3 regions of the Ancylobacter novellus DSM 506 genome follow, and region 3 is predicted to be linked to each of the others. Evidence: predicted binding sites of a transcription regulator. Region 3 holds the regulator's gene; each other region holds the start of a gene.
What was found. The regulator HrcA, encoded in region 3, represses chaperone genes, less so after heat shock. The targets are predictions, from matches to a motif close to GTTAGCACTCNCNNNNNGNGAGTGCTAAC.
Positions count from the first base shown of each region.

Region 1: groES (co-chaperone GroES) is a predicted target of HrcA. The motif match lies at 2,048-2,076, and genes of this name have one in related genera.
Region 2: groES (co-chaperone GroES) is a predicted target of HrcA. The motif match lies at 5,150-5,178, and genes of this name have one in related genera.

Region 1 covers NC_014217.1:2,192,345-2,199,071, forward strand. The annotation lists gene SNOV_RS22605 (DUF2235 domain-containing protein) at 1-515, opposite strand, end outside; gene SNOV_RS10450 (exopolysaccharide biosynthesis protein) at 855-1,457, opposite strand; gene SNOV_RS10455 (usg protein) at 1,596-1,910, opposite strand; gene groES (co-chaperone GroES) at 2,217-2,531, shown strand; gene groL (chaperonin GroEL) at 2,577-4,214, shown strand; gene SNOV_RS10470 (GIY-YIG nuclease family protein) at 4,441-4,752, shown strand; gene SNOV_RS10475 (ABC-type transport auxiliary lipoprotein family protein) at 4,955-5,587, opposite strand; gene SNOV_RS10480 (MlaD family protein) at 5,628-6,674, opposite strand; gene SNOV_RS10485 (ABC transporter ATP-binding protein) at 6,684-6,727, opposite strand, start outside.
Region 2 covers NC_014217.1:649,283-656,009, reverse strand. The annotation lists gene SNOV_RS03120 (SRPBCC family protein) at 1-51, shown strand, start outside; gene SNOV_RS03115 (ribonuclease HII) at 55-720, opposite strand; gene SNOV_RS03110 (MarC family protein) at 874-1,497, shown strand; gene SNOV_RS03105 (dienelactone hydrolase family protein) at 1,504-2,385, opposite strand; gene groL (chaperonin GroEL) at 3,104-4,741, opposite strand; gene groES (co-chaperone GroES) at 4,788-5,084, opposite strand; gene SNOV_RS03090 (phasin) at 5,320-5,829, opposite strand; gene SNOV_RS03085 (phasin family protein) at 6,065-6,433, opposite strand.
Region 3 covers NC_014217.1:4,055,309-4,062,035, reverse strand. The annotation lists gene SNOV_RS19100 (penicillin-binding protein activator) at 84-1,334, shown strand; gene hemW (radical SAM family heme chaperone HemW) at 1,532-2,677, opposite strand; gene SNOV_RS19090 (non-canonical purine NTP pyrophosphatase) at 2,715-3,371, opposite strand; gene rph (ribonuclease PH) at 3,368-4,081, opposite strand; gene hrcA (heat-inducible transcriptional repressor HrcA) at 4,247-5,350, shown strand; gene grpE (nucleotide exchange factor GrpE) at 5,432-6,052, shown strand; gene SNOV_RS19070 (hypothetical protein) at 6,384-6,727, opposite strand, start outside.

The DNA of each region.
Region 1 (6,727 bases), 1.9 Mb from region 3:
ACGCCGAGCACCCGGATGCGCACCCCCGCATGGCATAGGCCACCGAGCCTGAGCCCTTCGGTAGGATAACGGTCCTTGGCGTCGGTGCGATAATAGGCCCAGGCTGCATCCTCGTTCACCGGGTTACAGCTGTCCTGCCGCAACAGTCCGCTGGCGCCGATATAGCCGGCGAGGCTGCGGGCGGTGAAGGCGCCCCGCGAAAAGCCGAAGATGTAGATTTCGTCTCCGGGCGCGTAGAACTGGCTGAGGAAGCGGTAGGCCTGGCGGACATTGACATCGAGACCCTTGCCAACGCCGCCTCCGATATACTTGTCGAAGCCGCCGAGCGTACCGACGCCCTCGTCGTAATAGATGCGCTGCTCGATGCCGTCGGCGGTCCCCGGCTGCAGCATGTCGCGCAGCCGGACGATGTTGGTGATCTCGTCGCCGTCCGCCGTGTTCCATGTGCCGTCGAGGCACAGGATCAGCCGCTTGCGTGGATTAGGGGCAGCAGCCCCGCTCGTCTTCGATGCCATCCCCGCCCCCACACGATCGATTGTGCCCAGACAGCGGTAGCATCCTATGGTTGCATATGCGGAAATACAACTCTTGATTTATGAGCCTTCCAGTCCCCTCGAGGTCCTCCCGTAGGACCGATCGTCGTCCCGAGAGCCTGACCCGCAATTCAGTTTGGCTCTGCAATTCCTAACCTCTGGCCCTCATGGCCGGGCTTGACCCGGCCACCCAGGCTGTCCGCCTGGCGCTGACCTAAGGGCTGGGTCCCCGGGTCAAGCCCGGGGATGAGGGAAGGTGGGATTACGTGGCGGACTCTGAGGTGCGAGCGCCCCGGGATGAGGTTCTTCCGGAAGTCTTCGTCAGATGACGGCCAGCGCGCCCTGGAACAGCATCCAGCTCAAAAGGCCCATCACGCCGAGGCTGACCAGCGTGGCGACGACGCCGGCGAAGATGAAGGCGCCGTCGCGCTCCACCAGCCCGAGGCCGAGGATCGCCACGGCGATGCCCGGCGGCAGGTTGCCGAAGATCGGGATCGGCAGCAGCAGAAGAAGGCCGAGCACCACCACCAGCCCGCCCAGCACGAAGCGCGCCGAGGGCGAGGAGAAATAGTGCAGGCGGGGGCGCGAATAGCTCTCGAAGCGGCGGATCCACTTCAGCGAACCGTTGACGATGCGCTCCAGCAGCGCGCGCGAGATGGTGCGGTTGGCGAGCCAACGCGGCAGCCACAGTTCGTCGCGCCCCACCACCATCTGCCCGCCGACGAGGCAGAGCAATATGCCGCAGATCACCGGCAGGCCGGGCGGCATGGGCAGGCAGTTCGGCAGGCCGAGCAGCAGGATCGACAGGCCGAAGGCGCGGTTGCGCAGCGCGTGCACCACCTCGCCGACGCCGATGCGCTCGGCCGAATGGGCGGTCACGATGGCGGAGAGCAACTCCGACGTGCGCGGCGAGCGGTGATCCACGGGCCTGACCAGGTGCCTTCATCTCGACTTGGGACGCCGGGTCGGCACCCATTTCGCCGCCCTCATAGCACGTCGAAGGCGGCAAGGTGAGGGCAGTGCGGTCAAATGGCCGGTGGAAGCGGCAAGGCGCGGCGCTTCTCAGTTCAGGCTGAAAACCCCGTCGACGCTGCGCAACTCGGCCGGCCCGATCAGCCGCGCATGCGCCACCGTCACCGAGTGCAGCGGGCCTTCCAGCTCCCGTTTCCAGAAGTCGAGGAAGCGGTTGAGCTCGGGAAAATGCGGGCAGAGATCGTAATGCTGCCAGAGATAGGTTTGCAGGATCGCCGGGTGGTCCGGCATGCGGTAGAGGATGCGGGCCGTGGTCAGCCCGTAGCCGGCGAGCTGCCGGCGGAAATCCTCCGACACCGTCGTCGCCGGCCCCACGCCCTTAGACGATACCCCATGAACTCCCATGCGGAACCTCCTGTCGCGATGAGTCGAATTGTGCGGTCGGACAATCCGCGCGACAAGGCCAAAGTTTCATTTTCGCGTGCAAAATCAATGCACTGGCAGCATATACGACGGAGTGCTGACAGGCCTGTGTGACAAGCGCTGGCACTCACTAACCGCGACTGCTAATTTTTTGCCGCCGCGCCCTTGCGCGCCTTTGCGCCGCCGCCTAGATGTCCCCGCGGCAGCGTAGCGGGTGCGATGGCCTTCACGGCGTCGTCCCGGCGCTTGCCGGATCAAACGATCGTCCAGGATTTGTGGAGAGAACCGATGAAGTTCCGTCCCCTGCATGACCGGGTTGTGGTCAAGCGCATCGACGCGGAGGAGAAGTCCGCGGGCGGCATCATCATCCCCGACAGCGCCAAGGAAAAGCCCTCGCAGGGCGAAGTCGTCGCCGTCGGCCCCGGCGCGCGCGACGAGGCCGGCAAGCTGGTCCCGCTCGACGTCAAGGCCGGTGACCGCGTGCTGTTCGGCAAGTGGTCGGGCACCGAGGTCAAGATCGACGGCACCGACTACCTCATCATGAAGGAAGCCGACATCCTCGGCGTGCTGGAAGCCACCACCTCGGCCAAGAAGGCCGCGTGAGGCAGCTTCCAAGGCTGCTCGCAACGCTTCACCGGAGAAAATCACATGTCTGCCAAAGAAGTTAAGTTTTCGGGCGACGCGCGCGAGAAGATGCTGCGCGGCGTCGACATCCTCGCCAACGCGGTGAAGGTGACCCTCGGTCCGAAGGGCCGCAACGTCGTCATCGAGAAGAGCTTCGGCGCTCCCCGCATCACCAAGGACGGCGTCACCGTCGCCAAGGAGATCGAGCTCGAGGACAAGTTCGAGAACATGGGCGCCCAGATGGTGCGCGAAGTGGCCTCGAAGACCAATGACCTCGCCGGCGACGGCACCACCACCGCTACCGTGCTCGCCCAGGCGATCGTGCGCGAGGGCGCCAAGTCGGTCGCGGCCGGCATGAACCCGATGGACCTGAAGCGCGGCGTCGACCTCGCCGTCGAGGCCATCGTCGCCGACCTCAAGAAGAACGCCCGCAAGGTCACCTCCAACGAGGAGATCGCCCAGGTCGGCACCATCTCCGCCAATGGCGACGCCGATGTCGGCAAGTTCCTCGCCGAGGCGATGCAGAAGGTCGGCAATGAGGGCGTGATCACGGTCGAGGAAGCCAAGACCGCCGAGACCGAGCTCGACGTGGTCGAGGGCATGCAGTTCGACCGCGGCTACCTCTCCCCCTACTTCATCACCAACGCCGAGAAGATGCGCGTGGAGTTCGAGGACCCCTACATCCTCATCCACGAGAAGAAGCTCTCCGGCCTGCAGGAGCTGCTGCCGGTCCTCGAGTCCGTCGTGCAGACCTCCAAGCCGCTCCTCATCATCGCCGAGGACGTCGAGGGCGAGGCCCTGGCCACGCTCGTCGTCAACAAGCTGCGCGGCGGCCTCAAGGTCGCGGCCGTCAAGGCTCCGGGCTTCGGTGATCGCCGCAAGGCCATGCTGCAGGACATCGCCATCCTGACCGGCGGCACCGCCATCTCCGACGATCTCGGCATCAAGCTCGACTCGGTGACCCTCGCCATGCTCGGCCGCGCCAAGAAGGTGGTGATCGAGAAGGAGAACACCACCATCGTCGACGGTGCCGGCTCCAAGAAGGACATCAACGACCGCGTTTCGCAGATCAAGGCGCAGATCGAGGAGACCACCTCGGACTACGACCGCGAGAAGCTGCAGGAGCGTCTGGCCAAGCTCGCGGGCGGCGTTGCCGTCATCCGCGTCGGCGGCGCGACCGAGATCGAAGTCAAGGAGAAGAAGGACCGCGTGGACGACGCGCTGCACGCCACCCGCGCGGCGGTCGAGGAAGGCATCCTGCCGGGCGGCGGCGTCGCCCTGCTGCGCGCCACCAAGGTGCTCGAGAACATCGCCACCGCCAATCCCGACCAGAAGACCGGCGTCGACATCGTCCGCAAGGCGATCCAGGCCCCGGCGCGCCAGATCGCCAGCAATGCCGGCGAGGACGGCTCGCTGATCGTCGGCCGCATCCTTGAGAAGAACACCTACGCCTACGGCTTCAACGCGCAGTCGGGCGAGTATGTGGACATGTTCAAGGCGGGCGTGATCGATCCGGCGAAGGTGCTGCGCTCCTCGCTGCAGAACGCGGCCTCGGTCGCCTCGCTGCTCATCACCACCGAGGCGATGATCGCCGAGCTGCCGAAGAAGGGCGCCGCGGCCCCCGCCATGCCGGGCGGCGGCATGGGCGGCATGGACTTCTGATCGAAGTCCAACCGCTTCTCAATACGGAAGGGCGCGGCGAAAGCCGCGCCCTTTTTCTTTTGGGGCTCTAAACCGGCCATCCTTCGAGGCTCGCTGCGCTCGCACCTCAGGATGACGGCGTACGGGATGGGAGCGCAGAGACCCTGTTGCCCATGATCCCCAGCAACGTCATCCTGAGGTGCCCGGCCACAGCCGGGCCTCGAAGGATGCTCATCCGGGAGCGATCATGGGCGCTTTCGTCTACATGCTCCGCTGTGACGATGGCTCCTACTACGTCGGTTCGGCCACCGGCCAGACGCTCGATAAGCGCATCGCCGAGCATCAGAGCGGAGCGTTTCCCGGCTACACCTTCAAGCGCCGTCCGGTGACGCTCGTTTGGTCCGACTATTTCGAGCGCGTCACGGACGCTATCGCGGCCGAACAGCAGTTGAAGGGATGGAGCCGCGCCAAGAAGGAAGCTTTGGCACGCGGCGAATGGAGCGCGGTGAGTTCTCACGCGCGCCGCCCCTCGGCGCGGCGGAAGATGGCGAAGGAATGAACTCCTAGGAGACCGTCATCCAGACCCTCCGCACCGTCATCCTGAGGTGCGAGCGCAGCGAGCCTCGAAGGATGGCACCGTGCACCCGGACGAGCATCCTTCGAGGCTTGGCTTTCGCCGGGCACCTCAGGATGACGTTGCTTCGTGGAAGTGATCGAGGCGAGCCCAGCTCGTATCTCACTTCAAAAACCCGCGCTAAGCCTCAGAAACGACTCGAGGCCCAGCGCACGATCTCGATGAACACCTGGTCCGAGGCGGCGTCCAGCGCCTGGGTGGCCTGCGGGCCGCTGGTCGAGGCGGCGGGGGCGCTCGCCTTGAACACCTGCGCCGCGGCGATGCGGCCCGAGGTGGCGCCGACGATCTTCGCGGAGACCTCGACCACCGCCACTGGTCCGCCGTCGGAGGTCTGCAGGCCGAAGCTGCGCAGGTCGGTCAGCAGCGTGTAGTCGGCGGTGAGCCCGTCGCCGGCGCGCCCCACCGAGCGGGCGCGGTTGCCGTTCTCGAAGGATTCGATCAGCCGCGCCTGGAACAGCGCCGGCAGCCGGTCGCTCCACTGCGCGCCGCTGAGATAGGTGATCTGGCCGGGCGCCGGCTCTACCACGATGCGCTCGGTGTCGAGCACCGCCAGCGCCGTCGGCGGGCCGACGACCAGCAGCCCCGTCCCGCGCCGCGGCGCGTTGAAGTCGCTCGGCGCGGTCAGGTCGAAGGTCGGCACGGACTTGTCGCCGCCAGCGAGGATGGCGCCGCAGCCGCCCAGCGTCAGGGCGACAGCGAGGGTGCCCGCGCAGCCGGCCAGCCTGCGGCCGAGCCCGCGACCTCTCTTCCCGAATTCCACGCGAACGCCCCTGCCCCCGAAACTTTCCCGGATCCCCATCCTAGCGTCCACTGTAATTGGGAATATTCGACCCGCCAAAGAGGAACTGGCGCGGGTTACGCTCGAATTTTCGGAACACGCGGTCGATCTCCGCCAGCGTCTTGCGTCCATCGGCGGCCAGTGCCTCGTACTGGCGCAGGCCCGGGCCGGTGAACTGGTTCAGGTTGGTGGAAAGCTCGGCCGTGCGCTTGTCGAGATTGACCGCCAGCTTGCGGATCTCGGTCGCCGCGCTGCTGATCTCGTTGAACATGCCCTTGCCTTCCTCGCTCGTGGTCATGGAGTTCACGTTGTCGAGGATGGTGTTGAACTTCATCGCCATGCCGTCGAGCTGCTGGGTGAAGCGGTTCACGTCGTCGATCGTGTCGCCGACCTTGTTCGGGTCGAAGGAGGTAACGACCTTGTCGAGGTTGTTGGCGAGCGTGCTGATGCGGTCCGCCGCGCCGCCGACCTGCCTGAGGAAGGCATCGATGTTCTGGGCGTTGTCGCCCAGCGCCTTGCTGAACTTGTCGACGTTGTCGATCACCGAGGCGATCTTGGAATCGTTGGCGCGCAGCAGGTCGTCGATGCGGGTGGCGATGTCGTCGACCCGCCCCAGCACCTCGCGCGCCGAGCGCATCAGGTCCTGCACCGCGGAAGTGTTGGCGTCGATCCGCGGCAGCTCGCCCTCCGGCGGGGGCGGCAGCGGCGCCGCGTCGGTCGAGCCACCGACAAGGCCGACGGAGGACAGCCCGGTCAGCAGCGTCGAATCGAGATTGGCGCGGGTGTCGGACTTCACCGGCGTGTTCGGCTGCACCGCGATGGTGGCGACGACCTTGCGCGGGTCCTGCGCGTCGAGCCTGAGCCCCGTCACCTCGCCGACCGGGATGCCGTTGAACGTGACCGCCGAGCCGGTCTGCAGCCCGCTCACCACGCCGCTGAACACGACGTCGTAGGAGGTGCGCGGCCCGCGATTGTTCAATCCGGTGAACCACCAGACGAAGAAGAAGCCGGCGGCGACCACGGCGAGGGTGAACAGGCCGATGATGGTGTAGTTGGCGCGTGTTTCCATGTCCTGGCCTCAGCGCCCCCCGTCCTGCACGAAGCCGGCCGCGCGCGCGCGCT
Region 2 (6,727 bases), 1.4 Mb from region 3:
GAATCGCTGAAGAACCTCGCACGGCTCATCGAGCCGGAGATCAACCAGTAGCTTCTATTCCGCCGCCTCCGGCGCGGGCACTTCCAGCGCCAGAACGCCTTGCGCCAGCCGCTCGCGCACCGGCGCGAAGGAGGTGCGGTGGTGGCGGCAGGCGCCGAGCGCGGCCAGCGCCTGCTGGTGCTCGGGCGTCGAGTAGCCCATGTGGCGCTCGAAGCCGTAGCCGGGATGGGCGAGGCCGAGCGAGGCCATCAGCCGGTCCCGCGTCACCTTGGCGACGATGGAGGCGGCGGCGATGGAGGCCACCAGCCCGTCGCCGCCGATGATCGCCCGCACCGCGCAGCCTATCGGCGGCGGGTCATTGCCGTCGACCAGCACGAGGCGCGGCGTGCAGGGCAGCCCCGCCACCGCCTTGGCCTGCGCCCACAGCGTCGCCTGCCGGATATTGTGACCGTCGATGCGGGCCGGCGGGGCGAAGGCGAGCGACACCTCGGCGGTGGCGCAGATCACCTCGAACAGCGCCTCACGCTGCACCGCCGTCAACTTCTTGGAATCGTCCAGCCCCTTGGGCACGCGCTTGGGATCGAGCACCACGGCGCAGGCCACCACCGGCCCGGCCAGCGGGCCGCGGCCGACCTCGTCAACGCCGGCTACCGGTACGTCACCCGCCTTCCAGGCGGCGCGCTCCGTTGAAAAGTCCGGCTTCTGACGTTCGGCGGCCACGATCGGGGCTTCTCTATGCGACTCGGCACCGCCCGAGGACGGCGGCGGACCGCAAGATGCCGGCGCGGCGGCGGGGACGCAACCCGCTCCGTGCCCGGCCTGTGGGCAATTGGGCGGGCGTGTCGAGGCGGATGTTTCGAGGTCGGTCGAGCGATGAACTGGTCGGAACGCGTTCAAGAGTTCGTCACTCTCTGGGTCGTCATCGACCCGCTCGGCACCCTCCCCGTCTTCCTCGCCGTCACCACCGGCCTCGACGCCGCCGACCGCAGCCAGGCGGCGGTGCTGTCGATCATCGTCTCCTTCGGCGTGCTGACCTTCTTCTCGCTGGCCGGACACTGGCTGCTGAAGACGATGGAGATATCCATCGAGTCCTTCCAGATCGCCGGCGGCATCGTGCTGTTCCTGTTCGCGCTGACCATGATCAACGGCACCAGCCACGCCGACACGGTGGCACCGGCCGAGACCAATCCGGTCGAGATCGCCATCCATCCGCTCGCCATCCCCTCCATCGCCAGCCCAGGCGCGATGCTCGCCGCCGTGGTGCTGACCGACAATGCCCGGCACGACGTGCCGGACCTGATGATGACCATCGCCACCTTCGGCCTGGTGCTGCTGGCCACCCTCGCCATCATGCTGGCGGGGAGCCGGCTGGTGCATGTCATCGGCCGCGGCGGCACCTCGATCATCAGCCGGGTGATGGGCATGATCCTCGCGGCGCTGGCGGTGGACCTGGTGCTCAGCGCCACCGCGCAATGGCTGCATCTGCCGCCGATCTGAGGCCGATCACGTCTCCACCGGCGGCGGCGCACCGAGATGCTCGGCGAGGAAGGCACTGGTGCGGCTCCACGCCAGCTCCGCCGCCTTGGGGTCGTAGCGCGAGGGGCTCGTGTCGTTGTTGAAGGCGTGGTTAGCGCCGTCATAGACGTAGACCTGGTAGGTCTTGCCAGCCTGCTTCAGCGCCGCCTCATAGGCGGCGATGCCCTCGTTGATGCGGGTGTCGAGCCCGGCATAGTGCAGCAGCAGCGCCGCCTTGATGCGGTCGACCTTCTCCAGCGGCGGCTGCATGCCGTAATAGGCAACGCCGGCCTTGAGCTGCTCGCTCTCCTCGGCGAGCAGGTTCACCATGCCGCCGCCCCAGCAGAAGCCGACCGCCCCCACGGATCCGGTGGAAAGCGGATGCCTGGCGAGGAACGCCACCGCGTCGGCCGCGCGCGCCACCGTCGCCTGCCGGTCGAGCGCGCCGATCATGTCGCGGGCCTTGTCCTCGTCCTGCGGCGTGCCGCCGTCGGGCGAGAGGAGATCGACGCCATAGGCGAGGAATCCCTCCAGCGCGAGGCGGCGGGTGACGTCCTTGATGTGCGGGTTGAGGCCGCGGTTCTCATGGATCACCAGCACCGCCGGCCGCTTGGCGTCGACGCGCTTGGCGCGCACCAGATAGCCGTCCACCTCGCCGGCGCCGGAAGGATACCGGGCGCGCGACACGTCGATGCGCGCATCGTTTTCCTCGACCACGGCGGCGCGGGCATAGTCGTTGGCGAGCAGCGGCAGCAGCGCGCTCGCGGCCGCCGCCGAGCCGGCGATTGTCGCGAGCTTCTCCATGAAGTCCCGCCGGCCGATCTGGCCGTGGGTGAAACGGTCGTAGAGGTCGATGATGCGCTGATCCATGGACGTCCTCCCGATGTTCGCGCGCACGATGGACCTCGCGGACGGCAAGCGCACATCAGAAATGAGGGAGCGGCGGCCCGGTTCGGCCGCCGGGCGACGGCCGCCATGGCTCCAGCACGAAACGCCCCGCGCCGGAATCCGGCCGGGGATTTGAGGCAGTCCCCGCCCCCGAGAAGGGGCGTGCGGGGCGCCGGAGCGGACACTCCGGCGGTCGCCTGCACCGATTGTGAAAAGGTGGTGCAAGCCTTCATTCAACCAACCGACGCGCCGATCTCCGGCGCCCCGCACACGGTGTTTTCGGGCTTGCTCCATGCGGCCCCCGGAGGAACTACCGTTGCTATCCTCCGCTGGGGGGCTGCACGCGCCCCGGCGAACCGGTTTGCGCCAGCCGCGGTGACTCGCGGAAAGTGCGAGCCGGGAACGCACGGCTTGGGCCGCCGCCCGGACGAGGTGCGTTATCCCCGCCAGACGGCCACCGCCCCCCGTCCCGCGCGAGCCGGCCGCTCCGGTTGCGCCCCCTCATCGGGACGAGGTGGAGCAAGGATGGCAGAGGGAAGGGTCTTTGTCTAGGATTATATTCCTCTGGCCTATCGAGGTCGTCCCTTCCCCCTGCCGTCGGCTTCGCCTACGGCCGGGATGACGACTTAGCGGCGGCCGCCAAAAGAAAAGGGCGCGGCTCGCGCCACGCCCCTTCTTGTTCAGAAGCGGTTGGACTTCCTCAGAAGTCCATGCCGCCCATGCCGCCACCCGGCATGGCCGGGGCGGCCGCGGCGGGCTTCGGCAGGTCGGCGATCATCGCCTCGGTGGTGATGAGCAGGCCGGACACGGAGGCCGCGTCCTGCAGAGCGGTGCGCACCACCTTGGCCGGGTCGACGATGCCGGAGGCGATCATGTCGACGAACTGCTCGGACTGGGCGTTGAAGCCGAAGTTCTGGTCCTTCGACTCCAGCACCTTGCCGACCACGATCGAGCCCTCGACGCCCGAGTTCTCGGCGATCTGGCGGATCGGCGCCTCGAGCGCGCGCAGCACGATCTTGATGCCGGCGGCGATGTCCGGGTTCTCGGAGGTGAGCTTCTCGACCGCCTTCTTGGCGCGCAGCAGGGCGATGCCGCCGCCGGGGACGATGCCTTCTTCCACCGCGGCGCGGGTGGCGTTGAGCGCGTCGTCAACGCGGTCCTTCTTCTCCTTGACCTCGATCTCGGTCGCGCCGCCGACGCGGATCACCGCGACGCCGCCCGCCAGCTTGGCCAGACGCTCCTGCAGCTTCTCGCGGTCGTAGTCCGAGGTGGTCTCCTCGATCTGCTGCTTGATCTGGGCGACGCGGCCCTCGATGTCCTTCTTCTTGCCGACGCCGTCGACAAGGGTGGTCTTTTCCTTCTCGATGATCACCTTCTTGGCGCGGCCGAGCATGGCGAGATTGACGCTCTCCAGCTTGATGCCGAGCTCTTCCGAGATCACCTGGCCGCCGGTGAGGATGGCGATGTCCTCGAGCATGGCCTTGCGGCGGTCACCGAAGCCCGGCGCCTTCACGGCCGCGACCTTGAGGCCGCCGCGCAGCTTGTTGACGACGAGCGTGGCCAGGGCCTCGCCCTCGACGTCCTCGGCGACGATCAGCAGCGGCTTGCCCGACTGCACGATCTGCTCCAGCACCGGGAGGATCGGCTGCAGGCCCGACAGCTTCTTGTCGAAGATCAGCAGGAAGGGATCTTCCAGATCGACGATCATCTTCTCGGCGTTGGTGATGAAGTACGGCGAGAGATAGCCGCGGTCGAACTGCATGCCCTCGACGACCTCGAGCTCGGTCTCGGCGGTCTTGGCTTCCTCGACGGTGATCACGCCCTCATTGCCGACCTTCTGCATCGCGCCGGCGATCATCTGGCCGATCGAGGCGTCGCCATTGGCGGAGATGGTGCCGACCTGCGCGACTTCGTCGGTGTTCTTCACCTTCTTGGCGCGCTTGCTGATGTCCTTGATCGCCTCGACGACCGCGAGGTCGACGCCGCGCTTCAGGTCCATCGGGTTCATGCCGGCGGCAACCGCCTTGGCGCCTTCCTTGACGATGGCCTGGGCCAGCACGGTGGCGGTGGTGGTGCCGTCGCCGGCGAGGTCATTGGTCTTCGAGGCCACTTCGCGCACCATCTGGGCGCCCATGTTCTCGAACTTGTCCTCGAGCTCGATCTCCTTGGCGACGGTGACGCCGTCCTTGGTGATGCGGGGAGCGCCGAAGCTCTTCTCGATGACGACGTTGCGGCCCTTCGGACCGAGGGTCACCTTCACCGCGTTGGCGAGGATGTCGACGCCGCGCAGCATGCGCTCGCGGGCGTCACCGGCGAATTTTACTTCCTTGGCAGCCATGTGGCCTACTCCTGAATGGGGTTGCGTCGGGGGTGTTCAGCCGGCCTCAGCCGACGATGCCCATGACGTCGGATTCCTTCATGATCAGCAGGTCCTGACCGTCGATCTTCACTTCGGTGCCGGACCACTTGCCGAACAGCACCTTGTCGCCGGCCTTGACGTCGAGCGGGACCAGCTTGCCGGCCTCATCGCGGCCACCCGGGCCGACGGCGACGACTTCGCCCTGCGAGGGCTTTTCCTTGGCGCTGTCGGGAATGATGATGCCGCCCGCAGTCTTCTCCTCGGCATCCAGGCGCTTGACCACGATGCGATCATGCAGGGGGCGGAACTTCAGCTTGGCCATCGGTTGATCCTCGGTCTTCCTGTCTCGCGCCGGCATGGCGCTCATGGGCAGCGTTTGCTGGTATCACTGGCACTCATCCTGGGAGAGTGCCAAACCGCCGCGAGATAGGCAGGTCGCCGGGATCGAGTCAAGCACCGACAGGCTCCCGGCGGCGGCGACGGGCGGGAGCGCGGGCACGAAAAAACCCGGTCCGCGAGCGCGGACCGGGTCTTAGCGATTGTTCAAAAACCGGCGATCAGACCGACTTCTTGATGGTCTTCTCGACCGAGGCCTTGATCGGCTCGGCGGTGTCGGTCGCCACCTTCTGGGCGAGGGTGGAGAGCTCCTTGGCCTGCGCCGAGAGCACGTCGAACTGCTTGCGCATGTGGCCGGTCGAAAGCTCGACCGCCTCGGAGACGCTCTTGGCGCCGAACAGCGCGCCGACATAGTCGAACGCGGCGTTCACATTGGTGCGCAGCGACTCCAGCGCGACGGCGTTGTATTCGGCGACGCCCTTGGAGGCGGTCGAATAGGTGTCCTCGAGGAGATCGGTCGTCTCCTCGGCGCTCGTCTTCATCTTCTCATAGGCCTCACGCGCGCTCTGCACGCTCTTCTCGGCCATTTCGCGCATCACGGCGGGCACTTCCATGCTCGCGGGGATGTCGAACTTGGGAATGTCGAACTTCGGCATCGCCGCCTCGAAAGCCGAGGTGGCAGCCTTGGCGGCCTTCTTCGGCGAAGGCGGAACGGTGGTGGCCTCAACCATGCGTTTTCTCCTCGCATTCGCGGCTCGGGTTCAACAAGGCATGGCCGCGCTCCGCGCTCGCGCGACCCTGCGTTGACCGGCAGACGCGGCCCCCGGAAGCGTTCCGGTTCACCCTGCCTGATCTCTACGCTGTAATTGTGCACTGCAATATCATATTGCAATGCACAATCAACCCGGATGCGCAAATTTTTTCGCCGGCGCGGCACGAGGCCCGCTTCAGGCGCGCTTGGTCCGCTTATTTGTGCCCGCCGAAGCCGGCGCCGCCGGCATGCTCGCCGAGCGCCTTCGCCTGCTCGGTCAGCCGGGCGGCCTGTTCCTTCACGTAGTCGGCGTGCAGGCGCGTCCACTCCTCCACCGTCGACGCCTTGGCGAGACGGGTGGCGAAATCGAAGCCGGCGGCGATGTTGGCCTCGGTGAACTCCAGCGTGGTGCGGCCGAGGTCGCGGACATTCTCATGCGCCGCGTCGAGTTGGCGGCCGGCGTCGTCCAGCGCCTTGTGCGTCGCGCTCAGGAAGCCGTCGAACGCCGCGCGGGCCTGGTCCACGCCCTGCTCGGCGATGGTTCGCAGTTCCGGAGGGACTTCGAGCTTCGGATCGTCGGCCATGGCACAACTCCCTCCCGTTGACGGCATCGGATCTTAGGTTCCGCCAGCGGGCGATGCATCCGCACTGACGCCTAAATCGAAAGTAGAAGCTGCGCTGCGAAAGGCAATCGAATTTGCGCCTTTTTTCGCGCGCCCGGTTGCATCCGGTTAACCGGTATCGGTGGCATCCGATTAACCGGAAATGATGAAGCTGGAACGACGAGGGCCGCTCCTCATGGCATAGGGCGCCGGCCCGCACTATTGTTACGTTCCGGCGGCATGCCCCATCGGCAGGCCGTCCTGAATTCGCAAAGG
Region 3 (6,727 bases):
GACAGGGCGCGCCCCGCCGTCCTACAAAGGGACAACGTCGGCCGGATGGCAGGCGCACCATCCGAGCCGAACCACGAGCCCGAATGAGCGAGAAGGACATATCCGCGCCGGCCGAGATCCGCAGCCCGGCGCGCGAGGCGACACGCGGCGCGGCGCATGGCGCGACCCGTCGCGGCTTCCTGCTCGCCGCCGGCGCGGCGGGAGCCGCTGTCGGGCTCGCCGCCTGTGGCTCCACGCTCGATTCCGCGCCGCCGCAGGCCGCGCTCCCCTCGTCCGAGCCGCTGCCCGATCCCAACGCCATGGCTGGCACCGGCACGCCGGTCGCGCTCATCCTGCCACTCGGCGCCAGCGGCAATGCCGCGGCGGTGGCGCAGGCGCTGCGCAATTCCGCCGAGATGGCGGTGGCCGAGTTCGCCGGCGCCCGCATCCGGCTCATCGTCAAGGATGACGGCGGCACCGGGCCGGGCGCGCAGGCCGCCGCCCAGCAGGCGCTCGACGAGGGCGCGCGCGCCGTCCTCGGCCCGCTCTTCGCCCACTCGGTGGCCGCCGCCGGCCAGGTGACGCGCCAGCGCGGCGTGCCGCTCGTCGGCTTCTCCACCGACACCAATGTCGCGACGCAGGGCGTCTATTTGCTCAGCTTCCTGCCACAGACCGATGTCGAGCGCGCCGTGCGCTACGCCGCCTCCACCGGCCGGCGCTCCTATGTCGGGCTGGTGCCGGACAATGCCTATGGCTCGGTGGTCGAGGCCGCCTTCCGCGAGACCGTGCCGACGGTGGGCGGGCGCATCGTCGGGCTGGAGCGCTACGCGGCGGGGCAATATGCCGAGGCCGCACGGCGCATCGCCGGCTCGGCGGTGCAGGCGGACGCGGTGTTCCTGCCCGACGCCGCCGACACCGTGCCGCAGGTGCTGCAGGCGATGACGGCCGCGGGGGTGAACCTTAACGGCAAGCAGCTCATCGGCACCGGCCTGTGGGACGACCCGAAGCTGTTCGCCGCGCCCTCGGTGAATGGCGGCATCTTCGCCGCGCCGGACCCGGCGGGCTTCCGCGCCTTCGCCGCGCGCTACCGCGCCCGCTACGGCCGCGAGCCGGTGCGCACCGCCGCCCTCGCCCATGACGGCGTGTCGCTGATGGCGGCGCTGGTGAACAGCTATGGCGAAGCCGGCATCACCGATCAGGCGATCCAGAACCCGTCGGGCTTCTCCGGCGTCGACGGCATCTTCCGCTTCCGCGCCGACGGCACCAACCAGCGCGGCCTCGCGGTCATGCAGATCTCAGGGGGCGCGACGCAGATCGTCAGCCCCGCCCCGCGCAGCTTCGCGCAGGGGATTTGAGCGTCCTTCTCGTCCGCCACATGGCGCGACGTCATCCTGAGGTGCAATCAACAACGCACCGTCATCCTGAGGTGCTCGCGCAGCGAGCCTCGAAGGATGGTCACCTAGGTGTGCCTGGATGAGCATACTTCGAGGCCCGGCTGACGCCGGGCACCTCAGGATGACGGTCTTCGGGAGCAGGTAGAAACGAGAGAACCTCACGCCGCCAGATCGGCCACGATGGCGTCCAGCACCGGCAGGCCGAGCGCGGTGGCGCGCAGGCGCTCGCCGGGCAGTTCCTCGATCATGGCGTCCTCGATGAGCGTCGCCACCCGGCCGGCGTCGAGATCGTGCCCGGCGAGGCGAGCGAAGCGGGCGCGGTCGATGCCTTCGGCAAGACGCAGGCCCATCAGCAGATATTCGTCGGCCTGCTCGGCGCGGGTCAGCCTCTCGTCGACGATCACGCCATGGCCGGCGTGCTCGACCCGCGCGACCCAGTCCTCCGGGCCGCGCTCGGTGGACGTGGCGACGCGCCCCTCCGGCGTGTCGAGCCGGCCATGCGCGCCCGGCCCGAGGCCGGCATATTCGCCATAGCGCCAGTAGAGCAGATTGTGCCGGCTCTCCGCGCCCGGGCGGGCGTGGTTGGAGACCTCGTAGGACGGCAGGCCGGCCTCGCGCGTCGTCTCCTGCGTCACGTCCCACAGCGCGCGGGCGACCTCGTCCTCCGGCACGATCAGCTTGCCGGCGCGGTGCAGCGCGGCGAAGGGCGTGCCGTCCTCGATGGTGAGCTGGTAGAGCGACAGGTGCTCGCAGCCCTCCTCGATGGCGCGCTTCAGCTCGGCCGCCCAGGCTTCCGGCTTCTGGTCGGGCCGGGCATAGATCAGGTCAAAGGACACCCGCTCGAAGGCCGCGCGCGCCACCGCCACCGCGCCGAGCGCCTCCTGCGCCGTGTGCATGCGGCCGAGCGCCTTCAGCGAGGCGTCGTCCAGCGCCTGCACGCCGAGCGAGACGCGGTTGACCCCGGCGGCGCGGTAGCCGCGGAAACGGCCGGCCTCGACGCTGGTCGGGTTGGCCTCCAGCGTCACCTCGGCGCGGGCGTCGAGCGGCCAGGCTTCATTGATGGCGTCGAGTATGGCGCCGACCGTTGCCGGCTCCATCAGCGAGGGCGTGCCGCCGCCGAAGAACACGCTCTGCGTCCGCCGCTGGCCGATGCGCTCGCGCGTATGGGCGATCTCGGCCCTGAAGGCTTTGAGGAAGCGCGCCTGGTCTGGCGGGGAATGGCGGACGTGGCTGTTGAAGTCGCAATAGGGGCACTTGGCCTTGCAGAACGGCCAGTGGACATAGACGCCGAAGCCGGGATCCACCGGAGGCGGCGGCGCGAGAGGCCGCCTATGGTCGACTTCAGTCAAAATTCGCCCCGAGGGAGGCCGTCGCCAGCGCGATGAAGGCGCGGGCGCGGTGCGACAGGCCGCGGCCGAGCGGCGGCAGGCCGTGCTTCTCCGCGCCGGTCATCTCGCCGAAGGTGCGCTCATAGCCGTCCGGCTGGAACATGGGGTCGTAGCCGAAGCCGGCCGGGCCGCGCGGCGGCCAGACCAGCGTGCCCTCGACCACGCCCTCGAAATCCTCGGCATGGCCGTCTGGCCAGGCGAGGCAGAGCGCGGAGATGAAATAGGCGCGGCGCAGGTCCGGCAGCTCGGCGCCGGCCGCGCGCAGCTCGGTCTCGACCCGCGTCATCGCCGCCATGAAGTCCTTCTCCGGCCCGGCCCAGCGCGCGGTGAGCAATCCCGGCGCACCGCCCAGCGCCTCGACGCACAGCCCGGAATCGTCGGCGAAGGCCGGCAGGCCGGAGGCCTTGGCGGCCGAGACCGCCTTGATGCGGGCGTTCTCGGCGAAGGTGAGGCCGGTCTCCTCCGGCTCCGGCAGGCCGAGCTCGCCGGCCGAGACCGCGTCGACGCCATAGGGGGCCAGCAGGCCGCGCATCTCCTCCAGCTTGCCGGGGTTATGCGTGGCGATGACGATGCGGCCTTCCAGGCGGCGGTGCGGCTCGGCGGCGCTCATGACACCGCCAGCTTCTGCAGGTCGACCAGCTTGGCGACGCCCTTGCGGGCAAGGCCGAGCATGGCGCCGAACTCGTCCTCGGTGAACGGCGTCTTCTCCGCCGTGCCCTGGATCTCGACGAAGCCGCCGGTGCCGGTCATGACGAAGTTGACGTCGGTATGGGCCGAGGAATCCTCCACATAGTCGAGGTCGAGCCGCGGCTCGCCGTCGACGATGCCGCAGGAGACGGCGGCGATGTGGTCGCGAAGGGGAATCGTTGCCAGCATTCCCCGCGTTTTCATCCAGCTCAGGCAGTCGTGCAGGGCGATCCAGGCGCCGGTGATGGAGGCGGTGCGGGTGCCGCCATCGGCCTGGATGACGTCGCAGTCGACGGTGATCTGGCGCTCGCCGAGCTTCTCCAGGTCCACCACGGTGCGCAGCGAGCGGCCGATCAGGCGCTGGATCTCGTGGGTGCGGCCGGAGGGCTTGCCGGCGGTGACCTCGCGGCGGGTGCGCTCATGGGTGGCGCGCGGCAGCATGCCGTATTCCGCCGTGACCCAGCCGCGCCCCTGCCCCTTCAGCCAGGGCGGCAGGCGCTCTTCCAGCGTGGCGGCGACGAGCACATGCGTCTCGCCGAACTTGACCAGGCACGAGCCCTCGGCATGGCGCAGCACGCCGCGCTCGAAGCTGACGGCCCGCATCTCGTCGGGCTGGCGGCGGGAAGGGCGCATGCGGAACTCTCCTGAAACCTTGATGGCCGGCCCTTGTAAGGGCGCCGCCGCCCCGGCGCAATCGGCCGGCCGGGCGCGGTTGCCGACGGTTGCTTGAATGCGCCGGCCGAATGCCGAAATATAGCGGGGTCACGAACGGAATAGGCGCGTGAACGCACAGATATGGTGATGCCCTTCGATCCGCTGCTCTCCGCCACCGCCCCGCAGCTCGCGCGGCTCGACGAGCGCTCGCGCGAGATCTTCCGCCAGATCGTCGAGACCTATCTCGCCACCGGCGAGCCGGCGGGGTCCCGGAATATTTCTCGCCTGATCCCCATGACGCTTTCCCCGGCCTCGGTGCGCAACGTCATGGCGGACCTGGAGGCGGCCGGGCTGATCTTCGCGCCGCACACCAGCGCCGGTCGGCTGCCGACCGAGCGGGGGCTGCGCTTCTTCGTCGACGCGCTGCTGGAGATCGGCGACGTCTCGGAGGACGAGCGCAACTCGATCGAGACGCAGGTGCGCGCCGCCGCCCGCGCCCAGACGGTGGAAGGCGTGCTGGCGGAGGCCTCGAACCTGCTGTCGGGCCTGTCGCGCGGCGCCGGCGTCGTCACCGCCGGCAAGACCGACGTGCGGCTCAAGCACATCGAATTCGTGCCGCTCGACCCGAGCCGCGCCTTGCTCATCCTCGTCTCCGAGGATGGCGAGGTGGAGAACCGGCTGGTGCCGCTGCCGCCGGGCCTCCCGGCTTCGGCGCTGGTGGAGGCGACCAATTTCCTCAGCGCGCTCACCCGCGGGCGCACCATCGCCGAATTGCGCGCCGAGGTGGAGCGCACGCTCGCCGCCCGCCGCGCCGAGCTGGACGAGGTCACCGCCCGCGTGGTCGAGACCGGCCTTGCCAGCTGGTCCGGCGGCGACAAGGCCGACCGGCGGCTCATCGTGCGCGGCCAGACCCGGCTGCTGCACGACCTCAAGGCCATCGAGGACCTCGAGCGCGTGCGCCTGCTGTTCGACGACCTCGAAGCCAAGCAGGAGGTGGTCGACCTGCTCGGCCGCGCCGAGGACGCGCAGGGGCTGCGCATCTTCATCGGCTCGGAGAACAAGCTGTTCTCGCTGTCGGGCTCCTCCACCATCGTCGCGCCCTATCGCGACGGGCAGGGCCGGGTGGTCGGCGTGCTCGGCGTCATCGGGCCGACGCGGCTCAACTATGCCCGCATCGTGCCGATGGTCGACTTCACCGCCCGCGTGGTGAGCCGCGTCCTGGCCGGTCCGGGCATCGACGCGGCTTGATTTTTCAACCATCCGACCCGATATGGCGGGCGTCCGCACGAAAAAGTGTGCGGGCAAATCCATTCTCCCGACGAGGTGCTTATGAGCGACGAGAACCGCAAGCCGGCGGACCAGCCTGATGTGGCGGACGAGGCGCGTGCCGCCGAGAACGACGCGCTCGCGGCGACCGACGACCTTGCCGCCCATTTCACCGCCGAGAAGGATCGGCTGGAAGGCGAGATCGCCACGCTCAAGGACAAGTTCCTGCGAGCCTTCGCCGAGGCCGACAATGTGCGCCGCCGCGCCGAGCGCGAGGTCGCCGACGCCAAGGTCTACGGCATCACCGGCTTCGCCCGCGACATCCTCACCGTGGCCGACGATTTCGAGCGGGCGCTCGGCGCCGTCGATGCCGAGGCGCGCGAGAAGGCGGAAGGGCCGCTGAAGACGGTGCTCGACGGCATCGACATCACCGCCCGCGCGCTGACCCAGACGCTCGCCAAGCACGGCGTCGCCCGCATCGAGGCGGAAGGCGCCAAGTTCGACCCGAACCTGCATCAGGCGATGTTCGAGGTGCCGAACACCGAGCTGCCCTCGGGCACGGTCGTGCAGGTGATCCAGCCCGGCTACAAGATCGGCGAGCGCGTGCTGCGCCCGGCGCTGGTCGGCGTCTCCAAGGGCGGCCCGAAGGCGGCCCCGGCCGAGACCCCCGCCGCCGAGGGGTGAGGGCAGGTCCTACCTACACAGGTCCTGCCTACACAGGTCCTGCCTACCAACTGAACGTCATGGCCGGGCTTGTCCCGGCCATCCACGTCTTTGGTGCCTAAGGAAGTCGTGGATCTCCGGGCCAAGCCCGGGGATGACGGCCGAGGGTGGCTCGGCAGCCGAGGACTGATCTTCAGCGCAGTTCGGTTCTGCTCGCGTCTTCCACCATTTCTGCCCTCATGGCCGGGCTTGACCCGGCCACCCAGGGGCCACGCCGTGCGTCGGCGGATAGGCTGGGTCCCCGGGTCAAGCCTGGGGATGAGGGAAGAGGAATGCCGAGCGGTGGTGATCCTCAGCGCAGCTCGATGCCGTCGCGCAGGCCGCGCATGGCGCCGAAATCGGCGTCGAAGCTCGCGGCCGGCGCCACACCCACCATACGCAGATTGGCGGTGCGGCCGAAGCGCAGCCACTGCGCCACCTTCACCGGCTTGCCGGACTTGGCGTCGAGCGCATTGGCGATCAGCTCATAGCCGGGCTGGCCGCCAATGCGCAGCGGGCCGCCACGCTCCACCCGCAGCTCCTTGACGCCCGGCACGCTGGAGATCGCCCGCTTGGCGACGCTCTCGCGCTCCTCCTCGCGCACCTCGCCCGGCCCGGCGGCGACGATGAAGAAGGGCTGGGTGGAGGGATCGGGCT